One region of the Lottiidibacillus patelloidae genome, then DNA from elsewhere that is predicted to be linked to it. Evidence: a T-box and tRNA genes for the amino acid it is inferred to sense, from the RefSeq annotation. Region 1 holds a T-box; the other holds one or more tRNA genes.

Evidence for each region. A T-box is a leader RNA that pairs with one kind of tRNA and senses whether it is charged. The one in region 1 lies ahead of leuS (leucine--tRNA ligase), so its partner is inferred to be a tRNA-Leu.
Region 2: it encodes a tRNA-Leu, which carries the amino acid that the T-box ahead of leuS (leucine--tRNA ligase) is inferred to sense. The anticodon was not compared.

The regions. Positions count from the first base shown of each region.
Region 1 is NZ_NPIA01000008.1:64,520-70,937, forward strand. Features, by position in the region: gene CIB95_RS13470 (BaiN/RdsA family NAD(P)/FAD-dependent oxidoreductase) at 1-225, shown strand, start outside; gene CIB95_RS13475 (rhodanese-like domain-containing protein) at 265-597, opposite strand; gene CIB95_RS13480 (hypothetical protein) at 861-1,073, shown strand; gene CIB95_RS13485 (hypothetical protein) at 1,233-1,445, shown strand; gene leuS (leucine--tRNA ligase) at 1,500-3,917, opposite strand; T-box leader at 3,983-4,219, opposite strand; gene CIB95_RS13495 (MDR family MFS transporter) at 4,303-5,493, opposite strand; gene CIB95_RS13500 (TIGR01212 family radical SAM protein) at 5,681-6,418, shown strand, end outside.
Region 2 is NZ_NPIA01000001.1:314-6,731, forward strand. Features, by position in the region: rRNA gene rrf (5S ribosomal RNA) at 1-28, shown strand, start outside; tRNA gene CIB95_RS00015 (tRNA-Asn) at 39-113, shown strand; tRNA gene CIB95_RS00020 (tRNA-Ser) at 117-208, shown strand; tRNA gene CIB95_RS00025 (tRNA-Glu) at 222-296, shown strand; tRNA gene CIB95_RS00030 (tRNA-Val) at 307-382, shown strand; tRNA gene CIB95_RS00035 (tRNA-Met) at 400-476, shown strand; tRNA gene CIB95_RS00040 (tRNA-Asp) at 480-555, shown strand; tRNA gene CIB95_RS00045 (tRNA-Phe) at 604-679, shown strand; tRNA gene CIB95_RS00050 (tRNA-Thr) at 691-763, shown strand; tRNA gene CIB95_RS00055 (tRNA-Tyr) at 830-914, shown strand; tRNA gene CIB95_RS00060 (tRNA-Trp) at 936-1,009, shown strand; tRNA gene CIB95_RS00065 (tRNA-His) at 1,041-1,113, shown strand; tRNA gene CIB95_RS00070 (tRNA-Gln) at 1,132-1,206, shown strand; tRNA gene CIB95_RS00075 (tRNA-Gly) at 1,210-1,284, shown strand; tRNA gene CIB95_RS00080 (tRNA-Cys) at 1,289-1,362, shown strand; tRNA gene CIB95_RS00085 (tRNA-Leu) at 1,389-1,477, shown strand; gene CIB95_RS00090 (bifunctional diguanylate cyclase/phosphodiesterase) at 1,619-3,616, shown strand; gene CIB95_RS00095 (DMT family transporter) at 3,841-4,749, shown strand; tRNA gene CIB95_RS00100 (tRNA-Leu) at 4,872-4,952, shown strand; gene CIB95_RS00105 (nuclear transport factor 2 family protein) at 5,018-5,404, opposite strand; gene CIB95_RS00110 (VOC family protein) at 5,663-6,040, shown strand; gene CIB95_RS00115 (arylamine N-acetyltransferase family protein) at 6,206-6,418, shown strand, end outside.

The DNA of each region.
Region 1 (6,418 bases):
TTCTCTTTCAAAGTAAATGGTACACTCTCTATTGAAAAAGCATTCGTTACTGGAGGCGGAGTTTCCGTGAAAGAAGTTAATCCAAAAACGATGCAATCGAAAATCATGGACCGATTATTTTTCTGTGGAGAAATTTTGGATATTCATGGATACACTGGGGGCTACAATATCACTTCTGCGTTAGTTACTGGTCGACTAGCAGGAATAAACGCAGCTGAAAAATAAAGTAAAGGCATCGGAAAATTCCGATGCCTTTTATGATGCTTAAACCGTATAGTAATACACTGGCTTTTTCTTTGCTTTTTTTATTATTCTAGCTGCCATAAGTGCACCTTTTGTTCCATCCGATACAACTACGATATTTTTATCACATTCTTCACTATTAACACTACGATGTAAAATAGAAAGTGGAATATTAACCGCATCATCAATCGGTGTTCGATGAACTTCTGAGTAGTCCCTTATATCAATCGTGCAATAGTCATTACTATTGACTGAAGTTTTTTCAATTGGCTTTAAATAAGCATATGGCACCACAAAATTACGGATGAAATATATTAAAACTATAAATAAAAGACCTGCTAATACTGCAAACAAAACACTCTCCCCTTTCGTTTGCAAAAATTAATACTGATACTATTTATACAACGGCTATATTTTATAGTCAAGAGGATTGCTTACAGCAGTTATTTCCAACTAGTAATAGGTACTTTCCTATAGTTAAATCCCCCATTTTTTAATTATCATTGCTATACTTTTCACCTATACAAGCATATCAACCATAAAATAGTTTATAGTTCCGAGAATATTGTATTTCGATAATTGGAACAACGATCAAATTGATTAGAGGGGGTTTGAAGGTGGAGCATAAAACATCTGCAATGTGTCAACTTTTATCAACGTTAAACCCAGGAACAAAAGTCAATGAAATTTTCATGCAAGGAAGTTCAGAACAAGTAGCTCACTTTGCAAGTTATGATGCAAGAACTCGTTTAGCGACTTTTGTACAACAAGACGGTGATTTACTAGTCGTTGATGCTAATCGTATAGATGGAGTAGAACTTAACACATAATATATATTTTTACTAGTTATATATCTATTTTTAATAGAACTAATTAATTTACCCTGTCCTACAATATTTCTAAGCATAGAATACAACATAGTCGCTCTGATAAATAAAAAACTTTATTTATGATTGCGACGATCTTTATGTAGGATTGGAGGTAAGAACATGTCAAACAATAATTCTGCAATCATGCGTATTTTAGCAAACTTAAACCCAGGAACTGCAGTAAACGAAATCTTTATGCAAGGTTCTTCTGAGCCAGTTCGTAATTTTGCGAGCTTTGACCCTAGCACTCGTATTGCAACATTCGTACAAGCGGATGGTGACTTAGTAGTAGTTGATGCTAACCGCTTAGATGCAATTGAAATTAACACGTAATTTTGGCAAATAAAAGAGTAGCTTAAAAAAAGCTACTCTTTTTTACTTATATTATTAATTTGCAACGATATTTACTAACTTTCCAGGGACAGCAATCACTTTTCGGACTGTTTTCCCTTCAATTTGTTCCTTCACTTTAACATCCTCAAGCGCAATTTTTTCTAATTGCTCCTTTGATGCATCTACTGGCACGCTAAGTTTAGCGCGAACTTTACCATTAAGTTGGACAACGATTTCTACTTCACTTTCAACAAGTTTTGTTTCATCAAATGTTGGCCAAGCTTCGTATGAAAGTGTTGTTGAATATCCTAATTTCTCCCAAAGTTCTTCACTTAGATGAGGTGCAACTGGAGAAAGTAGTTTTACAAATCCTTCTACATACTCTTTCGGTAGACTATCTGCTTTATATGCTTCATTAATGAATACCATTAGTTGTGAGATACCAACATTAAAGCGAAGTTCAGTGAAGTCTTCGGTCACTTTTTTCACTGTTTGGTGATATGTGCGTTCAAGTGATTCCGTTGAAGCACCAGTTTGGACCTTTTCACTTAATTCACCATTTTCACCTACAAATAAACGCCAGACACGATCTAAGAAACGACGTGAACCGTCTAAGCCATTTTCTGACCAAGCGATTGATGCATCAAGTGGACCCATGAACATTTCATAAAGACGTAGCGTATCCGCACCATGACTTGCAACGATATCATCAGGGTTAACAACGTTCCCTTTTGATTTACTCATTTTTTCGTTATTTTCACCTAAAATCATCCCTTGGTTATATAAACGTTGGAATGGTTCTTTTGTAGGCACTACACCGATATCGTATAACACTTTATGCCAGAAACGAGCGTAAAGTAAATGAAGTACAGCATGTTCTTGCCCGCCAATATACATATCTACAGGAAGCCACTTTTCAAGCTTAGCTGGATCTGCAAGCATTTCTTCATTATGTGGATCAATGTATCGTAAGTAGTACCACGAACTACCTGCCCACTGAGGCATTGTGTTCGTTTCACGACGACCTTTTTTCCCAGTTTCAGGGCAAACAACATTTACCCAATCTTCAATGTTAGCTAATGGTGATTCACCAGTTCCAGAAGGCTTAATTTCCTTTGTTTTTGGAAGTGTCAGTGGAAGCTCTTCAACCTTAACAGGAGAAATCGTTCCATCTTCCCAATGAATCATCGGAATAGGCTCGCCCCAATAACGTTGACGACTAAATAACCAGTCACGTAAGCGATAGTTAACTTTCTTTGTTCCACTATTATTCTCTTCAAGCCATGCAATCATTTTTGAGATTGCTTCTTCTTTCCCAAGTCCGTTAAGGAAGTCAGAGTTTACATGCTCACCTTCACCAGTGTAAGCTTCATTTTCAACATTACCACCTGCAACTACTTCAACAATTGGTAGCTCGAATTTCTTCGCAAACTCATAGTCACGCTCATCGTGAGCAGGAACTGCCATAATTGCACCAAAGCCATAGCTTACTAACACATAGTCTGCAATCCAAATTGGTAGTTTTTCACCATTTACAGGGTTAACAGCATATGCTCCTGTGAATACACCTGTTTTTTCTTTTGCTAACTCTGTACGCTCAAGGTCACTCTTATGTTTTACTTCGTCAATATAAGCTTCAACAGCATCTTTTTGCTCAGCAGTAACGATTGTTTCAACTAACGCATGCTCTGGAGCTAATACACAGTACGTTGCACCAAATAACGTGTCCGGACGAGTTGTGAAAACAGTAAATGTTTCACTTGATCCGTCAACTTTAAATTTCACTTCCGCTCCTTCAGAACGACCAATCCAGTTACGTTGCATATCTTTAATATTTTCAGGCCAATCTACTTCATCTAAATCATCAACTAAACGATCTGCATAAGCAGTAATTTTTAGCATCCATTGTTTCATTGGACGGCGTTCGACAGGGTGACCGCCACGCTCACTCTTCCCATCAATTACTTCTTCGTTTGCTAACACAGTACCAAGTGCTGGGCACCAGTTAACTGCAACTTCATCAATATATGCTAAGCCTTGTTCATATAATTTTGTGAAAATCCATTGCGTCCATTTATAGTAATTAGGGTCTGTTGTATTTACTTCACGATCCCAATCATATGAAAAACCTAATTCTTTAATTTGGCGGCGGAATGTGTTGATGTTTTGCTCAGTAAATTCCGCAGGGTCATTTCCTGTGTCTAGTGCATATTGCTCAGCAGGTAATCCAAATGCATCCCAACCAATTGGGTGTAGGACATTGTACCCTTGCATACGCTTCATACGAGATAAAATATCAGTTGCCGTATATCCTTCCGGGTGACCTACGTGAAGTCCTGCACCTGATGGATAAGGAAACATATCTAATGCGTAATAGTTATCTTTACCCTCATCTTCTGTTGTTTTAAACGTTTTTCTTTCTTCCCAATATGTTTGCCACTTTTTTTCAATCGCTTTGTGGTCAAATGACATTGTTAATTCCTCCTTGTTTTTCCAATTTTGGATAAAATAAAAAACCTCCCATCCCTAGCCTTAATGCTAGGGACGAGAGGTTGAGATCATAAGTTCAAACTTCCCGCGGTACCACCCAAATTAGTGTAACCACTCACTTTAACAATCCTTAACGCGGAGTACGGTAAGCGCTAGCATAGCAGTTAACTATGTTCACACTTACAGCTCAAAGGTGAGTTCATGAAGATCACAGGATTGACTCGCACCTACCGTCAACTCTCTAAACCTTTTTCCTCATTACTAGTCCTTTTCAAAGCTTTATAATTTTATAAGTTAATTTGTATTGTATGAATGTTTTTCCAAAGTGTCAAGGCTATAGACCAATTATTTGCAAAAAAATTTACTTTTAAACAGAAACTTGTTCATTTTCCCGCTTTAATTTCAAATCATACGTCAGTGTAGCAAAGATCGCGATAAAGAAAAGGCCAATCAATAAATAAAAGAGCATTTGAATGCCATACAAGTCAACAATAATTCCGCCAAACAAAGGACCAATCATCCGGCCACCTGTTGCTGTACTATTGACAATTCCTTGGTAAAAACCTTCTCGCCCTTTTGGCGCAAGGCTGTTTGCAATTGTTGGCACAGCTGGCCAAACTAGCATTTCACCAATCGTAAGAACAATCATCGCAATGACAAAAATACTAAATTGTTCTGCAAAAATTAATATAATAAATGAGAAGATGAAGATTACTAACCCTAAAGTTATTTGCGATTTTAATGATTTTGCACGCTTAACGAGCATTGATGCAAATGGTTGCCCTAATACGATAAGCGCCCCGTTAATCGTCCATAATAAACTATATTGCTTCAAGCTTATTCCTAACGTTTGTGTATGAGCCGAAATTGTTGCCTGCCACTGACAATAGGCAAGCCAAGCCAATAAATAAGCAACACATAAAGTTAATAAAGCGGTTAATTTTGTGCGATTTTTAATCACAAACTTTTGTTCAAGAATACTAGTAGTTCCTTGAGCATTATCTGCCGCTTTTTTAGCAAGCGGACGATATGTAAATAAAACAAGTAAAAAGAACATGAAATACATAAATCCGTTTGCGATGAAAATATATTCAAATTTATAATCCGCAACTAAACCACCAAGCGCTGCACCAACAGCAACCCCTAGATTTTGTGCAACATAAATTGCGTTAAATGCTTTTCTACCACCTTCTGGCCAAACACTACCTGCCATTGCATAGATGGAAGGAAACATAATTCCAGCCCCAAAACCTAGTACAATCATTAAAACGACATATGGCGTCCAACTATGAAATGGTACTAGTAAAAAGGCGGATGTCATCGTGATGGAAAGGCCAATTAAAATAGATTTATAACCACCAAACCGGTCAAATAATAAGCCACCGATGAGATTACCAGCTATCCCAGCTGCAGCATTAAGCATTAAAACCATACCAGCTAGTGATAATGATTTCCCTAAATGAAGATGAATATATATTGTGTTAAGTGGCCATAAAAACGAGGCACCTGTAACATTTATTATCATCCCGATAATTAAAAGCCATAAAGATCTTGGCACTAGACTTCCTCCTAAACTTTCATTTCCTTCATCATTTTATTTCGATTACCGAAAAAAATCAATGTAAAATTATTAAGCTAACGATGGCAAGGTACACTTTATTGGATAGATAGCAGTATCATGGTAAAATGCAACTAGTCTTTCTTTATTATTAACATTATTTTGCTACATGAAAGAAGGGATTATAATGTCCATTCCATATACATTTCCAGAAGGAAAACGATATAACACTTGGAACTACGAGCTTCGCCAGCATTTTGGCGAAAAAGTATTTAAAATTCCGTTAGATGCTGGCTTTGATTGCCCTAACCGTGATGGAAAAGTTGCACACGGTGGCTGTACTTTTTGCAGTGAACGAGGCTCTGGGGATTTTGCCGGAGATCGCCAAGATGATTTAATTACTCAATTTAACGATATAAAAGGACGAATGCACAAAAAGTGGAAAAATGGTAAATATATCGGCTATTTTCAAGCTTACAGCAACACATATGCACCAGTAGAAGAGCTTCGTGAAAAATTCGAAGTCATCTTGAAGCAAGAAGGTGTTGTTGGATTATCGATTGCAACTCGTCCTGATTGTTTGCCTGATGATGTAGTCGAATATTTAGCTGAACTAAACGAACGAACTTACTTATGGGTAGAGCTCGGCTTACAAACGATCCATGAAAGAACGGCCTTACTTATTAATCGTGCACATGATTATCAATGTTATGTAGACGGTGTTGCTAAATTGCGTAAACACGGTATTCGCGTCTGTGCCCACATTATTAATGGGTTGCCACTAGAAACGCCAGAAATGATGGTTGAAACGGCCAAAGAAGTTGCAAAACTAGATGTACAAGGAATTAAAATTCATCTTCTGCACTTATTAAAGAAAACACCGATGGTTAAGCAATATGAAAAAGGACTTGTCGAGTTTATGAGT
Region 2 (6,418 bases), on a different contig from region 1:
CCCCTGTGAGAGTAGGACGTTGCCAGGCATTAAATTAATCCACAGTAGCTCAGTGGTAGAGCTATCGGCTGTTAACCGATCGGTCGCAGGTTCGAGTCCTGCCTGTGGAGCCATTTGGAGAGCTGTCCGAGTGGTCGAAGGAGCACGATTGGAAATCGTGTAGGCGGCTAACGCTGTCTCGAGGGTTCGAATCCCTCGCTCTCCGCCACAAGGTTTTTTGTGGCCCGTTGGTCAAGCGGTTAAGACACCGCCCTTTCACGGCGGTAACACGGGTTCGAATCCCGTACGGGTCACCATATATATATTGGAGGATTAGCTCAGCTGGGAGAGCACCTGCCTTACAAGCAGGGGGTCGGCGGTTCGATCCCGTCATCCTCCACCATTTTAACTTAATATTATCGCGGGGTGGAGCAGTTCGGTAGCTCGTCGGGCTCATAACCCGAAGGTCGTAGGTTCAAATCCTGCCCCCGCAACCAAATGGTCCCGTGGTGTAGCGGTTAACATGCCTGCCTGTCACGCAGGAGATCGCCGGTTCGATCCCGGTCGGGACCGCCATTTTTAGATTGCAATCACTGTTTATTAGCATAATGCATATATTGTTATGGCTCGGTAGCTCAGTCGGTAGAGCAGAGGACTGAAAATCCTCGTGTCGGCGGTTCGATTCCGTCCCGAGCCACCATTTATTCATATGCCGGTGTAGCTCAGTTGGTAGAGCAACTGACTTGTAATCAGTAGGTCGGGGGTTCAAGTCCTCTTGCCGGCATCTTTAATAAAGTTATTGTTGACATTATTAAAGAATGAATATATAATATTAATTGTCTTTCTTAACGGAGGGGTAGCGAAGTGGCTAAACGCGGCGGACTGTAAATCCGCTCCCTACGGGTTCGGCAGTTCGAATCTGCCCCCCTCCACCACTTTTAATAATTAGTTATTAAAGGGGCATAGTTTAAAGGTAGAACTAAGGTCTCCAAAACCTTCAGTGTGGGTTCGATTCCTACTGCCCCTGCCATAATTTAAATTAAATAATTAATAATACAATGGCGGGTGTGGCGAAGTGGTTAACGCATCGGATTGTGGTTCCGACATTCGTGGGTTCGATTCCCATCACTCGCCCTTTAATTTTTAAAATTTTGGGCTATCGCCAAGCGGTAAGGCAACGGATTTTGATTCCGTCATGCGTAGGTTCGAATCCTGCTAGCCCAGCCATACGCGGAAGTAGTTCAGTGGTAGAACACCACCTTGCCAAGGTGGGGGTCGCGAGTTCGAACCTCGTCTTCCGCTCCAAGATGGCGGCATAGCCAAGTGGTAAGGCAGAGGTCTGCAAAACCTTTATCACCGGTTCAAATCCGGTTGCCGCCTCCAAAATTTTAATACTGCCAAATATATTTGCCGGGGTGGTGGAATTGGCAGACACACAGGACTTAAAATCCTGCGGTAGGTGACTACCGTGCCGGTTCAAGTCCGGCCCTCGGCACCATACTTAAATGACCAACCAACATACATTATGTATGTTGGTTTTTTCGTGTTTATTATATTTGTAAAGCGATTCAAATTTCCCCTTTTTTTTACAATATGTGATAGAATATAAAAATATATTCTCCTAGAAAGGGTGTGCACAATGGTTTTAGAAAAATTAAAACTAAAAGCCATTGCCTATCCACTCTCTGCACTTTTTATCTTAGCTTCTATAATAATAGATGGTTTTATTTTTGAGAATCGTGTTGAAGCAATATGGATGGCAAATATTTTATCGATACTCGTTGTTGCTTATATTAGAGGCTTTAAATCAGGGATTATTATTTCAGGAATGGTCACAGGGTCACATGTCTTATTTAGTATATTAATTTTCTCAGATACCTCTCTAATTAATACGGTATTTTTTGCTGTATTTTTCTTTACTATTTCCGTCCTTTTTTGTTATTTAGTTGATATAGTGCAACGAAGAGTGAACATCCTTGAAGCATTTCGAAAAAGCCCAAATGCAATGTTTTGGGTCCGTCTTTTTAATCCAGAAAGAGTTTTTGTAGCAGAAGGTATTGCTCGACTTTATGGAGCTGATCAAAAAGACTTTGAAGAAAATCCAGATTTTTGGTTTGAAAATGTAGTAAAAGAAGATAAGGATAGAGTAAAAGCGCATGAAACAAAGTATTTGAATGGGGAAAACAGTAAGATTGAATTTCGAATAAGACTTAATAATGGTGAGACTAGATGGATTGAAAGTTACGCAATACCAATTATTAATAAAAGTGGAAAACCATTTATGGTATGTGGGTCTGTTATAGATATTACTTCCAAAAAGGAAGCTGAAGTAAAGCTAGAGTACATGGCATATCATGACTCAATTAGTGGCTTGAAAAACCGATTTAAGTTAGAGGAAGATTTACATGAAACCTGTCTGAATGCAAAAGAAGGTAATGAAGGATTTTCTTTATTATTTTTAGATGTAGGACGATTAAAGGAAATTAATGATACATTAGGTCATAATTCAGGAGATCAACTGTTAAAAGAAGTAGGTAAACGATTAATTGATCTTCTTGGTATACAAAGTTATCTTTATCGTTATATTAGCCAAGAGTTTATTATTTTGCTTAGGAATACAAATAGAGAAAAAACAGAAAGTATCGTTAATGATATTATTACATGCTTATCTAATCCTGTAACATTGTTAAATGGCCGTGAGGTTTATCTTACACCTAAAATCGGAATAGTATGTTCAAATGAAGTGGAAGAGCTAAAACCAGAATACTTAATAACAGCAGCTAGTTTAGCCTGTGTCTCTTCAAAGAAAACGAACGCAGGAGCATATGTATACTATAACTTTACATTACGTAATGCAAGTAATCGAACCTTATTATTGGAAGATAGGCTCCAAAAAGTGCTAGCTAACAATGAGTTGGAAATGTACTATCAAGCAAAGGTAAATCTAATGAAGCAAAATATAGTTGGAGTTGAAGCTTTACTTAGATGGAATGATAAATCAGAAGGATTTATTTCACCAATGGAATTCATTCCTATTGCTGAAAATAATGGGACAATAATTCAAATTGGTAAGTGGGTGCTAGAAGAAGCATGCCAACAAGCCAAAAAATGGTTTGATGAAGGTCATCCAATTACTGTTTCTGTAAATGTATCAGTGATTCAGTTTAAGCATATAAACTTTGTGCAAACCGTAAAAGATGCCCTTTTGAAAACGAAACTCCCGCCACAATATTTAATACTTGAGATAACTGAGAGTTTACTTATTTCACCAGATGAAACGATAGAAGTATTTCACGAACTAAAAGAGCTCGGAGTCAAAATATCTTTAGATGATTTTGGCACAGGTTATTCAAGCCTAAGTGTCTTAGTAAATCTACCTATCGATGAACTTAAGATTGATCGTTCATTTGTAATAGATATGATGAGATCAGAGAAAAAGCGTTCTATTATAAAAAATATAATTAAATTAGGGAATGACTTAAATATAAGCACAGTTGCAGAAGGAATAGAAACAGAAGATGATTTAAGTTTCTTAAAAGGTGAATTGTGTGAACTTGGGCAAGGATATTTATTTTTAAAGCCAGTTCCAGCAAATGAATTAATTTTTGATGGAAATGGTGTCTTAGTGAAAAAGTAAGTGGATAATACTTTTTCGCTATCATGCTAAATTCAAGTCCATAGTTAAGTGATCTAACGACATAACTTATTGTGTGTCGTTTTTCTTGTTATAGAAAGGGTTACTAGCTATTTCGAGCTAAATAAAAGATACCTACATATATTAATAGACTTTAATTCTTTCGTTTTTACAAATTTCATATATACTTACAACTAGAATATAAAAAATGCGCGAGGTTAAATATGATGAACCAACCAAAAATAAACCCTTATTTCATGTTAGCAATTGGTGTAATTGCTGTATCAAGTTCAGCAATTTTAGTAAAGCTTTCTTCTGCACCTGCTCCTGTCATTGCTTTTTATCGTTTATTTTTTTCCGTAGTAATTATGCTGCCTTTATTTTTAATAAAATATCGTCATGAACTTAAACTTATAACAAAACGAGATTGGCTATTTTCAGCAGTCTCTGGTGTATTTTTAGCATTTCATTTCATTTTATGGTTTGAATCATTGAATTACACATCTGTTGCAAGTTCAACGGTATTAGTTACATTACAGCCGATCTTTGCTTTCGTAGGAACATACCTTTTCTTCAAAGAAAAGCTTAAGCTTCAAGCAATACTAAGTGGAGCTCTAGGAATAAGTGGAAGTATTATTGTTAGTTGGGGCGATTTTGCTATAAGTGGTATGGCTTTATATGGAGACTTTTTAGCGTTACTCGCTTGTGCGATGGTTACAGCATATTTATTATTTGGGCAGACAGTCCGTAAAAGGTTATCACTTATTACGTATACATTTGTTGTCTATGGTATTTGTACGTTCACGTTATTTTTATATGTGGTTACACTTCAATATGAACTTTATCCATATCCACAGTCTGATTGGCTTTATTTTGTATTGCTTGCTATTGTGCCGACGTTACTAGGGCATACGCTATTTAATTGGTCGTTGAAGTGGTTAAGTACTTCTACAATTTCGATGAGTATACTTTTTGAGCCAATTGGTGCTTCGATATTAGCGTATTATATATTAGGAGAAATGGTATTGTGGACACAGGTCATTGGTGGTGGAGTCATTATTATTGGAATCTTGATGTTTTTAATGAGTGAAAGAAAAGCAAGAAGGTCATTCCAGAAAGCAAGTATAACGGAGTAGTGTTGCTATAATTAAATCTTCGAATTGAGTGGAGCTATTGAGGTAGGAAAACTCTAGTTGACATAGCTCTATTAAGATGTTAAGTTATATCTTGTCCGATATAGTAATAACTATAGTAATATGCCGGTGTGGCGGAATTGGCAGACGCGCACGACTCAAAATCGTGTTCCTCTGGAGTGCCGGTTCGACCCCGGCCACCGGTATCAAACTAATACAAAAACACTCACTTTGTGAGTGTTTTTTTGTTTTACACATTTGTTGAAGTTAATCAAAACATCCCATTCTCATTCGGAGAATTTTCGGGGATTTGTTGGCCGACATCCCACATTTCAACGATTTCGTCATTTTCAAAGCGGAAGATATGGACAATAGCTGCTCCGATATCATCGGCATTTTGCTTCACATGCGAATATACAACAACTCTATCACCTTCTTGCAACGCAAGCTTAACTTCAAAAATCTTGTTAGGGGCATCTACATGATTTTCCTCCATTGCAACGATGAGTGATTCTGCATCACCATGGAAATAAGGGTTGTGATGACATAAATCAGCGCTTGTGTACCGCTTGAATGCATCACGAATGTTCCCAGCTACGACGAGTTTCAAAAAAGCGATTGCTTCTTCTTTCATTGAAATATTTGATTCTATATTCATTTGGTTCATCCTTTCATTCTATAAATTTCCTTTAAACTATTAATTGAAGCTTATGATAGATATGAATCTATGTCAATTTCCTTCCTTAGTAAGAGATGACATAATTGTCTCAGATTAATAATAGTCGAAGGTATATAATAGACACGTAGCGATGATGAAAGATGTATACGAAGGAGATGTGCTTACATAACATAGACAAAAATGCAAAATCAATTGCGTAATAGTATAATTTTAATATGTAACCTAAGGAGTGATTAGATGATAAATAAAATTGCAAAAGTATCTATCTATGTCGAGGACCAAGAACAAGCAAAGGACTTTTGGTTAAATAAAGTCGGGTTTGAAATAAAGCTGGAACAGCCAATGGGACCTGACTTTTCCTGGATTGAGGTCGGACCAAGTGATAGTAATGGTACGACGTTAATTCTTTATTCGAAAGTGGCGATGCAGCAACAACAACCTTCTAAAGTGTCACATCCATCCATACTTTTTAGTACAACGGATATTGAGTCAGCATATGAGAAAATGAAGCAAAACGATGTAAAGGTCGGTGATATGATGAGAATGCCATATGGCACAATGTTCGCTTTCTATGACCAAGATGGAAATGATTATTTATTAAGAGAAGATAAATAGCACAGTACTGTAAAATTGAAACTACTTATTAATGTTGGAAAGCAGCATTATAAGTAGTTTTTTACTTAGCAAAAAGAGGCAAATGAGCGTTTTGTGTGGAATAAAATGATATACAGGTGGCTAACGCAAAACCAACATCGTCTTTATTAAGAAGGAGTGTTGCACTTGAACATCAATTCATTATTCCGAAAAAGAATTGGAATTTCTGAAAACGAAGAAATTACTTTTGAAAAGCTCGCTTACATATTAGTGAAAACTTCACAAACGATACCTTTTGAGAATTTGGTAGTGATTGATAATAGGGAAATTGAAATCTCAAATGAATACTTAGTGAATAAGGTCTTAGTAAATAATGAAGGAGGTCTTTGCTACGAAATA